DNA from 3 places in the Nitrosomonas ureae genome. Region 1 is predicted to be linked to each of the others. Evidence: predicted binding sites of a transcription regulator. Region 1 holds the regulator's gene; each other region holds the start of a gene.
The links. Region 1 encodes FliA, which starts transcription of late flagellar genes. Its sites were predicted from a motif close to CTAAAGTTNNCNNAAANNNTGCCGATANNA; they were not measured.

Region 2: ATY38_RS16880 (flagellin N-terminal helical domain-containing protein) is a predicted target of FliA. The motif match lies at 2,513-2,542, and genes of this name have one in related genera.
Region 3: ATY38_RS12995 (YjfB family protein) is a predicted target of FliA. The motif match lies at 2,649-2,678, and genes of this name have one in related genera.

The regions. Positions count from the first base shown of each region.
Region 1 covers NZ_CP013341.1:1,959,838-1,964,130, reverse strand. Annotated here, with positions in the region: gene motD (flagellar motor protein MotD) at 29-820, opposite strand; gene ATY38_RS08980 (flagellar motor protein) at 859-1,599, opposite strand; gene ATY38_RS08975 (RNA polymerase sigma factor FliA) at 1,663-2,379, opposite strand; gene ATY38_RS08970 (MinD/ParA family ATP-binding protein) at 2,385-3,281, opposite strand; gene flhF (flagellar biosynthesis protein FlhF) at 3,274-4,293, opposite strand, start outside.
Region 2 covers NZ_CP013341.1:2,087,780-2,092,072, reverse strand. Annotated here, with positions in the region: gene ATY38_RS09580 (response regulator) at 74-706, opposite strand; gene ATY38_RS09575 (hybrid sensor histidine kinase/response regulator) at 770-2,341, opposite strand; gene ATY38_RS16880 (flagellin N-terminal helical domain-containing protein) at 2,694-4,293, shown strand, end outside.
Region 3 covers NZ_CP013341.1:2,780,938-2,785,230, reverse strand. Annotated here, with positions in the region: gene ATY38_RS13005 (IS4 family transposase) at 1-691, shown strand, start outside; partial or broken gene ATY38_RS16960 (IS3 family transposase) at 697-819, shown strand; partial or broken gene ATY38_RS13000 (IS110 family RNA-guided transposase) at 1,124-2,179, opposite strand; gene ATY38_RS12995 (YjfB family protein) at 2,419-2,622, opposite strand; gene ATY38_RS12990 (hypothetical protein) at 2,751-3,314, opposite strand; gene ATY38_RS16250 (hypothetical protein) at 4,012-4,170, opposite strand.

The sequences.
Region 1 (4,293 bases):
AGTATCTTTAAATCAAAGATCCCTTCACCTAATTTTCAACGATAGGAATTTCCGTTATCTTATCAGGATCGGTCGATAAGATCATAACCGTCACGCGACGGTTTCTTTTTCTCCCTTCAAATGTCTCATTGCTTTCTATTGGTCTATTTTCACCGTAACCTATTGCAGTAAGCCGATGAGCTTCAACGCCCTTTTCAATGAATAACCTGATTACGCTGCTTGCACGTGCGGATGATAATTCCCAATTTGATGGAAAATTTTCTGTATTTATAGGTAAATTATCTGTATGGCCTTCTACATTAATTTCATGCTCGTGGCCTTTGATCACATTTGCAACCGCTTGAAGTGACAGGACTGAGTTTTCGGCAAGCCTAGCTTGCCCTGGCGAGAAAAGAACACTGGCATTAATTTCAACTGTGATTCCTAAAGAATTTTGGGTCACTCTTACTTGACCATCTTTAATTAATGGTTCCAGCGCATGGAGAATATTTTTAGCCATACCCTTCATCTTCTCTTGTTTTCTTACTTTTTGAGTATTGAAATTATCTGTGAGCTTGATCAAACTACCTTGATTTGAATGCTCATTTTGAAGAAGTGAAAATTCTGTTGTTTGTGGAGATTCAGAAGTAGATGAGCTATTGTTTTTAAATGCGTTAACCAATGAAGAGCTTAATACGCGATATTTACCATCATTTACCGATGAAACTGCATACATTACTACGAAAAAAGCAAATAATAAGGTTATAAAATCTGAATAAGATACAAGCCAGCGTTCTTGATTGTCAGGGGGCTCATCGTTCCTCTGCTTTCTTCTTATCATTCCATAGCCTAATAATGAAATTAACCCTTAACAGGGTATTAAATATAATATCCTCTCAGTCGACTTTCTATCAACCGAGGATTTTCACCGTTTGCAATAGCGACAAAACCATCCATCATCATTTCTTGCATAATGACATGCTCACTAATAATATTTTTTAGCTTATTTGAAATTGGCAAGAAAACCAGATTGGCCAAACCGACACCGTAAATGGTTGCTACAAAAGCCACTGCAATGCCATTACCCAACAAACCAGGGTCTGATAAATTTTCCATCACATGAATCAGACCCAACACAGCGCCCAAAATGCCAATGGTTGGAGCATAACCGCCAGCTGCTTCCCAAATTCGTGCAGACTGCCGTTGGTGTGTCTCTAAAGCCATGATATCAATTTCCAAGACTTCACGTAATTTCTCCGGAGTACTTCCATCAGCAAGTAGTTGTAGGCCTTTCTTTGAGAATGCGTCTTTAGCCGTAGATATATGCGATTCCAGCGCCAACAACCCTTCTTTGCGTGAAATGTTGGACCAATTAACGACTTGTTTAATCAGGCTCTGTGGAGAATTTTCAGGGGGATAAAATACCCAGCTGACCATTTTGACTCCATTGATAAAAACTTTGACTGGACTTTGTAACAATACAGCGCCAACAGTGCCTCCCATAACAATCAAAAAAGCTGCTACCTGTAATAAAGAACCAACATGTCCTCCTTCGAGAAACTGTCCGCCGATGATCGCAACAAAAGCCAATACAATACCGGCAACACTATTCACATCCATCTTTGATTTTTTATTCATCCCAAAATCCAATCAGATCACTGGATAATCAGCATTTCTTACTTCTCAAAGATTTCTCAAACGACTACGAAGCCTTGCAATGGCTTGAGTATGCAGTTGGCAAACTCTGGATTCACTGACTCCAAGCACTTCACCAATCTCTCTTAAATTCATTTCCTGCTCGTAATGCATCCCCATCATCTGTTTTTCCCGAGGAGGTAAATTATCAATCGCAGCAATCAATTGGTTGCGAAAATTCTCGTCTAACAACGTATTTAAAGGATCTCCCTCAGAGTCAATAAATAAACGATCCAAGAAAGGCTCTTCATCATCTTGTTGAAAATCTTCGTAATAAATTAATTGTGCGCCTCGTGCACTCTGCAAAGTTTCATGGTATTCCTCCAATGACATATCTAATTCTTTAGCCAAGTCCAGTTCATTAGGCGCGCAACCATTGCGCTGCTCTAATAAATTCACAGCTGCTTCAATACGGCGCATTTTTTTTCGTATACTGCGCGGCAACCAATCCGCCTCACGTAACTCATCCAATATTGAGCCCCGTATGCGCTGTGCCGCATAACTCTCAAACTGCCGCCCATATGAACCCTCGTAACGATTGATAGCATCTAGCAAACCAATCATGCCGACTTGAATCAGATCATCAACCTGAACGCTAGCGGGTAATCGAGTCATCATGTGGTACGCAATACGTTTCACCAGTGGCGTAAATTCAGCTATAAACTGATCTTTATCAATTGCTTTAGTTCCAGTTGCAGTATACATATCAATCACACCATAAAATTGGCCATACTCAGATGACTTGTTTGAATCAATCGTTGTATGAAATTATCGATTCCCCCGTGATACTTGTCTGGACAAGAGGAGCGTAAAATATTTTGCACCACCTGCCCAAAACAAATTGCAGCCTGTGAAGACGGGTATACTTCCAGCACAGGCTTGCATAATTGTGTTGAACTACGCAATTTCTCGTCATTTGGAATATAGCCAGCATATTCAAGCGTGACCGATAGATATTGACGAGCTACTCTGTAAAAATTTTGGTAAATTGCAAACGATTCAGCTTCCGATCCCACTTTATTCACCAATATGAGAAAATGCCTTCTCGTATACTCCTGACTCATGATCTTAATCAGTACGTACGCACCCGTAAGGGATGCGGCCGATCCCGAGATCACCATCATCACTTGTTCTGAAGCCAAACTTAGCGGCAATACATGTGTTGTACCTGCAATAGCCGTATCTATCAAAACAATGTCGACGGAATGAGTTAGTTCTGAGAAACTTCTAACGAGCCAGTCTTGTTCGAGCGGGTTCAACTTGTTTAATGCATGAATACCGCGCATGGCGGATAATATGGCGATATTCTCAGGACCCTGCAAAAGTACCTGGTTTAACTTCTTATCCTTATAAATCACATGGAGTAAATCAAAGCGTGACTGCAATCCCAGGCTGGTACAAATGTTATTATGACAAGGATTCTCATCAATCAGCAGTACACGCCGCCCTTTCCGAGCCAAAGCGACAGCCAGATTCACAACAATACTGGTTTTTCCAACCCTAGGCTTTCCTCCTGCGATAGTAAAAACACGCGCTGAATCAGGTGCCTGAAATGATGGCAGTTTGCGTAACCCCATCGCCTGATCGTGCAGCATCAATTTAGTCATGGAACAATCCTGCCGACGATTTTTTCCCGGATTGCGCTATTTCAGTATTATTCTTTGTCGCCATTACCAAAGCAAATTCGGCATCTTGCAGAGTAAAAGCCGAATCACCAGGGGAAGATTTAAAAATACGATGCAATAAATAACGCGGATTAGCTGCGTGAATATCTTCCGGCACTTTCTGTCCGTTGGCGACATAATGCAGCATCAACTTCCTGCGAATAACGGCATCCAGTGCCACACCCAAGCTCGCAGCTTCATCGACTTTTGTGATGACACAGCCGTAAATACCATTTTTATGATAGGCAGAAATCACCTCATCCAGTGTTTTCCCATTGGACGCAGCACTTAATATCAACATACGTTTGACATCGGTACCACAATTACTCAACATCGTAATCTGCTCGGCAAGCATTTGATCACGCTGACTCATCCCAACAGTATCAATCAACACCATATGCTTGTTTCTCAGTTCCGATAGCGTCATTTGCAAATCTTCAGTATCTTTAATCGTACGCACAGGAATACCTAGTAACCGTCCATAGATTCTCAACTGTTCATGACCTCCGATACGGTAGCTGTCAGTAGTGAGTAATGCCACCCTATCCGCACCATGCCGGATTACACAACGAGCCGCCAATTTTGCGGTCGTAGTCGTCTTACCAACACCTGTAGGACCGATCAATGCATAAATGCCGCCCTTTTCTATTATTTCGTCGCTGGCAACAGTGTGCAGATTAAAAGCTAATGCAGACATTGCCTGTTTCAAACTCAACTCGTAATCAAGCTCGGGGGGTAGTTTTTCTACTAACCGGCGTGATAATAGCGGGCTAAAACCTGAGTCCAACAAAGTGCGAAGCAGTTTCAACTTTTCCGGTTTACGTTGGATAAAATTTCCCCATGCAACAGCATTCAGCTGATCTTCCAGCGCATTCTTCATGGCTTGAATTTCAGCAATAATGTCGCGTGCAAATGAAGCTGTCATCACATCATTTGTGTTTTTTCTAATACCTTC
Region 2 (4,293 bases), 130 kb from region 1:
AGCCTTGAGATTTTCGCTGCTCGATTAGAACTAACTTAATATTCAGCTGATTGTAGTCACACCCTTAACTATGTCAATCAACTAATTTATTTTTTATTGCATAGCGAATTATCTCGGAGTTGTTTGTCAGTTTGAGTTTCTCGAGTAATCGTGCACGATAAACACTCACTGTTTTGGGACTCAGAAACATCTCGGATGATATTTCAGACAAAGTTTTACCTGCTGCAATAAAGCACAACGTTTGATATTCACGATCAGATAAAGTGGCATAAAGGGGCTTATCGGTATCGGAGTTAATAATATTAGCAAGTTCTTGCGCGACAACAGGACTAACATACTTATCTCCCGTAGCAACCTGCCGAATAGCCACTACTAACTGCGCGGGCGCGCTTTGTTTATTCAGATAACCTGATGCACCCGCCTTTAATGCACGAACAGCAAACTCGTGCTCATTATGCATACTAAGCATTAGTACTGCCAGACTTGGTCTATCTTTCTTTACCTGCTTCAAAATCTCAATACCATTCCTATCTGGCAGTGATATATCCAATAACATCACATTAAAATCCTGCTGCCGCGCAATTTTGATCGCTTGGAAACCCGTTTCCGCCTCTCCAGTCACTTTAATATCATCGGTCTCACTGAGTATTTGTTTCAAACCTTGACGAACGATTGCATGATCATCGGCAATCATCACACTAATCATGTGCATACCTCCAGCTAATAAAGAACCCTACCGCAAGTGGCGGGGAATGTAACCTGATGAGATTTAAAGCAGAGAAATTTGCTTTCTCTTCCTAACAGACTCTGATTGGGAGAACTCTTTAAATTTATTATTTAAATCATATGATTGCTCAGAATGACATTCCGAATCCCCAGTCGGTATCAAAATAGTCACCCTAGTTCCTTTTTCTGATTCTCCAGAAATATGGAAATTTCCCTTTAATTGCAGACATCGTTCACGCATTCCTCGTATTCCAAACGAATCTTGCTTCTTCATATCAATTTCAGTAATTCCGCATCCGTTATCTATCACTTCAAGTAAAACCAAGCCTTCCAATTCAACAAGCTTCACCTGAATGCGTGAAGCATTGGCATGTTTGGAAATATTTGTCAGCGTTTCCTGAAATACCCGAAAAATTGCTATCGCCAAGTCCGCATCTAAAGATATTTCATCATTGTCGCAGGATACTCTGCAAACAATACCGGTACGATCACTAAATTCTTTTGCCTGCCATTGCACAGCGGCAACAATCCCACAATCAAGAATTCCCGGGCGCAAATCAAGTGAAATTCGTCTAGTACTGTCGATTACCCGGTCCACTAGTAATTCAATAGATTTTGCTTTCTGTTGATAAAATTCTAGCTTTCTTGCTGTTTTATCCATACAAGGGAATAACTCACATTTAATGGCAGTTAATGTTCCACCAATGTCATCATGAATTTCACGCGCGATTCGAGCCCGCTCCTGCTCTTTAACTTTTTGTAAATATGAAGATAGCTCGGCCAACTGTTCACGCGAACGTGTAATTTCTCGCTCCGCCAATTTATTGCGAGTAATATTTATCATAATGCCATCCCACAACATGACTCCATCAAGCATTCTTCTGGGTGTTGCGCGTAAACTAATCCATTTAATATCGCTATCTCCTTTAACTTGAATGCAGCCCTCCCAATTCCAGGTTGAAAGTTGCTCGGCAGATGTCATCATTAGTTGACAATAGGATTCTTTGTCTTCAGCTAAAATTAATTCCGGGAAAAGCTCCGGATTACTCATTAACTTCTGGGGAGATAGCCCCAGTAGTGTCTCGCTTGCATCGCTGACATATGGAAAACTAGCTTGATCATTACTGCTCAACTGAAACTGAAACACTACTCCGGGAAGATTAGATGTAATTGCTTGGAAAAGTGCCTCACTTTTTTGCAATGCAGTTTGAGCAGTAATAAACCGCTGGTAATTATTTGCCTCACGCAAACTACGTCTAATTACCGGTACTAATCTAGCAAGATTGGTCTTCATCATAAAATCATATGCGCCCAAAGCCATGATGGATGCAGCCGCCTCTTCACCGACATTACTCGAAATAATAATTAATGGAGTATCCAATCCTTGATTTTTTATCAATTTGATCACATCGCATGCATTAAATCGTGGCAACGCATAATCGGATAGAATTACATTCCAGTCCTGTATCTTCAGCGCTTCCTGCAAATCCTCGGTCGTAGTGACACACTGATAGTTTATTCGAAAACCGCTTTGTGAAAGTATTTTCAAAACCACATCAGCATCCTCTGCAGAATGTTCAATCAGCAATATTTTTAATTTTTCTTCATTGACCATCTCAGCACCTCATTGAATGAAGCCGATATAACCCAAAGAGTTAAGTTACAAAACTAATTATCTGAATTTTTTTATGAATTCTACTTCACTCGATAATTTTATAAAAAACATTTATAACACGAATAGCTGATATTAACCAAACGATTAGGTAAAGAATACAAAAGTAAAATCCTAAACTTTTCAGAATGATCTCCGATAACTGCAATCAACGGTGCTTGCCTTTCTTGTTGGATTGCGAGGAAGTCACCACCGTAATTTAAATTAAAGATTAATCCGCCCAAGGTTTTTATTCCTTCCAGGATCGCGGAAAAACCAACTGGCAATAATGCCAAATGTAAATAGGAGAACCCAAATGTCTCAGGTTATAAATTCAAATATTGCTTCACTGACTGCACAACGTAACCTTAATTCATCACAGTCATCATTGAACACTTCTTTAGAACGTTTATCTTCTGGATTGAGAATCAATAGTGCTAAAGATGATGCCGCTGGTTTGGCGATTTCTGAAAGAATGTCGACACAAATTCGCGGATTGAATCAAGCTAACCGTAATGCCAATGACGGTATTTCACTCACGCAAACAGCTGAAGGAGCATTGACTGAAATCGGTAACAACTTACAGCGCATTCGTGAATTATCGGTACAGGCATCAAATGCAACAAACACCGCGAGTGATCGTGCAGCGCTTCAAGCTGAAGTCACGCAACTAACCTCTGAGATTCAACGTGTCGCTACTCAAACTCAATTTAACGGAATGAATTTGCTCGATGGCTCTTTCGGCACCTTCAACCTTCAAGTAGGCGCCAACGCCAATCAAACTATCTCTGCTTCATCGGGTAATTTTCAAACCAATTCATTCGGCAACTATCGTATCGGTGGCCTAGCTGCCTTTACTTCAGGAGGTGTTGGTGACCTCGTCGCGGGAACAATCGGCGCCAATAGCGACGCAGTCGGTAATGCGGTGCTGGTTAGCGGAACAACTGGCGACACATCCGGTATCAACGGTGCTGCGGCCGCAGGTGACTTCAGAATTTCCACTTCCTCTGGAAATTTCGATGTGTATTACCGTGCAGGTGCTAGTGCAGCAGAAATTGCCAGTTCGATCAACAAGACTGGCAGCGGCGTAAATGCTTCTGCTACCACTGAAGTGGTACTTGGCGCAGATACCGGAAGTGGTGCTGGTTTCCAGCAAAACACCACTTATTCTTTTGCAATCTCAACCGATTATTCAGACCCGACCAATGCAAATACGGTTGATCCAAAATATACGACGATCTCATTTAAAACTGGTGGATCAGATGATGCATCGGATGTCGATTCCGGAAGCTACTTGAGTACAGCAGTTAAGGCATTTAATGATGCTTCTGCTAAAACAGGATTCACCGCTGAGGCTGTGCAAACAGAAGATGGTTACTGGGCAATTAAGCTGAGCAATGCAAACGGCAATGACCTTCGCATCTTGAACAATTCCTATGACAACACTGGAACTGCAATTGATATCACCGTCTCCGACATAGCAGTTCTCGACGGTGATACAAATACAGCTGACTCTCTAGCAGATACACTTGCCGGTGGCGGACTCGATGCAACCACAGGTGTATGGACTAATGGCAACGGTGCTTGGTACACTGGTAAAGTGACGCTTGATTCCGCTCAGTCCTTTAGTGTTACAACAGCCGTTGCCGATGTCTTTCAAGATGCTTCAGCTCCTGGCACAGCGGCAGCTGGTACTTACGGCGCACAGTTGCAAGCTACCAATGCAGTAGATGTCACTTCGTATGATGCAGCACAACGCACCCTATCGATTGTCGATGCTGCTCTGAGCACAGTCAATAGTCAACGCGCTAACTTCGGTGCTCTGCAGAACCGCCTTGAAAGCACGATGTCGAATTTGCAGTCTACTTCGGAAAACTTATCAGCCTCGCGCTCTCGGATTAGAGACGCAGACTTTG
Region 3 (4,293 bases), 820 kb from region 1:
ACGCGGCAACATTCCAACGTTCATCCATATCAGCGACGGCAAGATGCACGAAGTCAATGTGCTCGATTTCCTGATCCCCGAAGCTGGCAGCTTTTACATCATGGATCGGGGCTTTACCGACTTTGCTCGCTGGTTCACTATGCATCAAGCACAAGCATTTTTTGTAACGCGCGCTAAATCCAGTCTCCTTTTTCGCCGTGTCTACTCTCACTCAGTGGACAAATCCACGGGACTGCGATGCGATCAGACCATTGCATTGACCGCTACGAAGGCCAGCAAGGATTACCCGCAGCACCTACGACGTATTAAGTTCTATGATGCCGAACACGACAAGCATCTGGTATTTCTAACCAACAACTTCGATTTACCTGCACTGACCATCGCTCAGCTTTATCGTTGTCGCTGGCAGATCGAACTATTCTTCAAGTGGATCAAACAACATCTTCGTATCAAGCAATTCTACGGAACCACTGAAAACGCAGTCAAGACACAGATATGGATTGCCATCTCGGTTTATGTCTTGGTTGCCATCGTAAAAAAGCGACTCAATACCGAGACTTCACTTTACACAATCCTACAAATCCTGAGCCTAACTCTTTTCGAGAAAACTAACCTAGATCAATTACTTAAAAATACTGAGATGCAAATGATCACTCACCATAACAACAACCAACTGAATCTATTCAACTAAATTGCCGGACACTACTGACCGAATATATAGAAATATTCTATAACCGGCAGAGAAAACAGAAAAAGCTGGATTATTTTTCACCAGCACAATTTACGCAGCAATACTATGCAAATTTGCTTGTTGCTTAAACCGATGGACTCCATTTTTGACAGCACATACATGGACGCCCACTTTCTGCCAAGCTTTCAGTCAATGATTTTGAGCAGGTAAAGATTGCTGCCATACATCCGGACTTTGTATGAGGCGCATTGCCCCTGCCCCTGATGGAATTTGCTGAGTAGCGCCTTATCACCTCAGCGTGCTCTATGCACTGTGTGCTGTTTAGGTTTAGCTACTCACGGTCTGACCAGTTTCGCCATCATTGTCATGATTGCCCGTGCAATCGGTTGAAATTTTTCTCCTTAAATCTGCTGCAGTGCTATCAATAAATTTCTATGCAACACCATAATCATGCTCGGCAGCAACTGGTGTCGTAGCGCGATTATGGTGGAATGTTGTGCCTTGGGCGAGCAACGCCCAGATAATACGAGCATTTTTATTCGCTAGTGCAACAGCAGCGATATTCTTGTTGCGTCGAGCTATCAGTTTACGCAACCAGCTTTCTGGTTCTTCCTTATTTTCAGCAAAACGGATGACTGCTCTTGCTCCGTGAATCAGCAAAGTGCGCAGATAAGTGTCGCCACGTTTACTGATGCCGAGTAATATCTGCTTGCCACCACTGGAGCACTGTTTTGGCACCAATCCAAACCATGCCGAAAGTTGCTTGCCGTTCTTGAACTCTGTGGCATTTCCAACTGTTGCAACAATGGCGCTCGCCGTAATCGGGCCAATACCGGGAATAGCTTCCAATCTTTGACTGGCTTCGTTCTCCTTGTGCCACAGCTTGATCTGCAATTCCAACTCTTCTATTTGTCAACTTAGTTGTTTGAGATGATCATTCAACTGTTTCAGTAAATGACGCATTGATCCTGGTAAATCGTTTCCAGCATCTTCCAGAATATCCGGCACCCGATTGATAATCGAACGGATCCCTTGTGGGATAACAATACCAAATTCAGAAAGCAGGCCGCGTATCTGATTTGCCTGTGCGGTTCTGGCTTTGACGAAACCTTGCCTGGCACGATGCACTGACAAAATGGCTTGTTGCTCAATATTCTTGATCGATACAAAACGCATGTTGGGTCGGCTTACCGCTTCGCAGATCGCTTCCGCATCTGCCATATCATGCTTGTTGGTCTTGACGTAGGGTTTGACAAATTGGGGTGACATGAGCTTGACGGTGTGCCCAAATTCGCACAGCTTTCTCGCCCAATGGTGTGAACTACCGCAGGCTTCCATCCCAATCAGGCAAGGCTCCAGATTGGCAAAAAACTTTGACATCTCGCTACGGCGCAACTGCTTGCGCAGAAACGCCTTACCATACATATCCACGCCATGAATCTGAAATACCTCTTTTGCCAAATCAATGCCTATCGTTGTAATCTTCATGTCGGACGCTCCTCTCTTATTTAGTGGGCTTTATTGCACCACTACTTTGGCACTTCGATGCCGTTTAGGGTAGTGGGCGTCCATTCCATTACATCAGGTCGAGACTCTCTCGACTCCATGAAAAAAATGTCCATCAAATTGGGACAACTCCAACTCCAGTTCAGTTTTTTATTTGACCGCAACATTACATAAAACCATACGGGTACAGGTTACTAATGATGAGTCAATAGATACGGAAACTAGGCGGTCGTATTTATATTTCGCCCGAGATTTAAGGGTAGGTTTAGTGCAGATTGAGAATTATCAGGAATGGCCTCAATTAATGCGAGAGCACCTGCGGCGTTAATATCTATGGTCTTTTTAAGAACTGCAATGCCAACTGCTTCCTTAGTATTAAAGTCCGCCATTTCAGTTGCTATTCTTGCTATACCGGTTACATCCATGAAATTTCTCCCAATTTTTATAAAGATCATTACGGCAGGTATTGCTCTATCTTTTAGGGATCCTCGGGATTTTCACTCCACCAGACTAAAATTGTATATTGCTCATAGCAATATACATCATTTCTTGATTAATCTTTTCTTAGAAACGTTGAGAAAAGCTTTTTGAGATGATCTTGCCAATCCAGTCCGACTTTTAATGGTACTTTCACTTGAATGCTTGTGTTCTCAGTATTTTTTCCTTCCAAATACAAAATATATTGCCCCGCTTCACTCAGTTTAAAAGCTTGGGTGACTACGCCCGATAGGTGCTGCTGCGCAGGCGTAGACAATATTTCGAGTTCTTTTTCCGTGTCTTCAGTAGTTACTATCCTAACCAAGCGTTGAGATAACAGAAAATTTCGTGCCGATTCCGGATAAAGCAAGTCGATCGAGATATTCACTGCCGCTGGTTCGGGTACTTTCCCACATTGAACAGGAACATGGGGTGATCGCAGAGTATCTTCAGGTGACTCGTAGTCCGCCGGGAGATAATATCCTGAATAACCAATGATTAGGTTTTCAGTTTCTATGGTGCAAGCACCGCCGCGAAAACCTTTGGGATAAGTTTCGGCTGAATCCCCTTGTGAGCTTGTACCATAGAGCATGCCAAACATCAGGACGGAAAATATGATCCCAATCAAAATTACAAACATAAATTTATGGGAAGAAAATTTTGAATGGGTAAACATAGTATTTTTTACTGATAAACAGGAATGACGAAAAATTATATCAGCCAAAACAGTTTCATAGTAATAGTACTTGCGTTTGCTGCAGGAGATTATTGGGGGTTTTGATGATAAGTTGTTCGGATGCACTTACATTTATTCCGTGATAAAAATAGTTTAAGGAATGTACCCTGTATAATGTAACCACATCAACATGTCTAATTTAATGCTGTAGAAACAACATCCTGATTCATTTGATTATGGCTTTTCTGATCAACATAGCGAAGGAATCCGATAACTTTATGTATCTATCAATGACAAATTGATAGGCTTGAGGAGACATTTTTCTCCAAATTTTCCCAATGATATCAATCCACTGACTCTGCGTACTCAGGGTATTTACTCGCGAAATTGGATAAGTAGTGTTCAAGAAAGACCAATCCGGCGACATTTTCCAATAATTAGGTATCTGGATTGAACTTCAATGATTTTTTGCCAACGGTCTGGGCCACGCGCGTGATGAATCCGTTTTCATATCCAGCCTTAGCAAGCAAATCAGCGACGGTGTCGGCGTGGAATTTGTTCAATCCCGCTCGCCATTAATGATAACCCTTGAGCTCCATCGGATAAGCACTGCGTGGCGTTTTCCAGTTGCGGGGCTCTCACTGCCAGTTTTATGGCATCATCAGCGCCAGGGTGAATAACGTTCAAGCATATCTGGCATGGGGTGTGAATAAAGCAGATCTTTCGGCAAGATTTTGTCTTCACAGATTTCCTGGTTCGGATCTTCGTTATTTGCCGCATCAATCAGTACTTTTACTTTGTCGAAGTTTTGCCGGGTCATATCGAAAAATTAATTAGTCTGATTATTGACGTTAGAACGCCTTTGAGACAATTATAATTAAAACATATGATTTCCTCTTGTAAAATGATCAAAGCGTGATCATGATATTTGCGCTTAACCTGA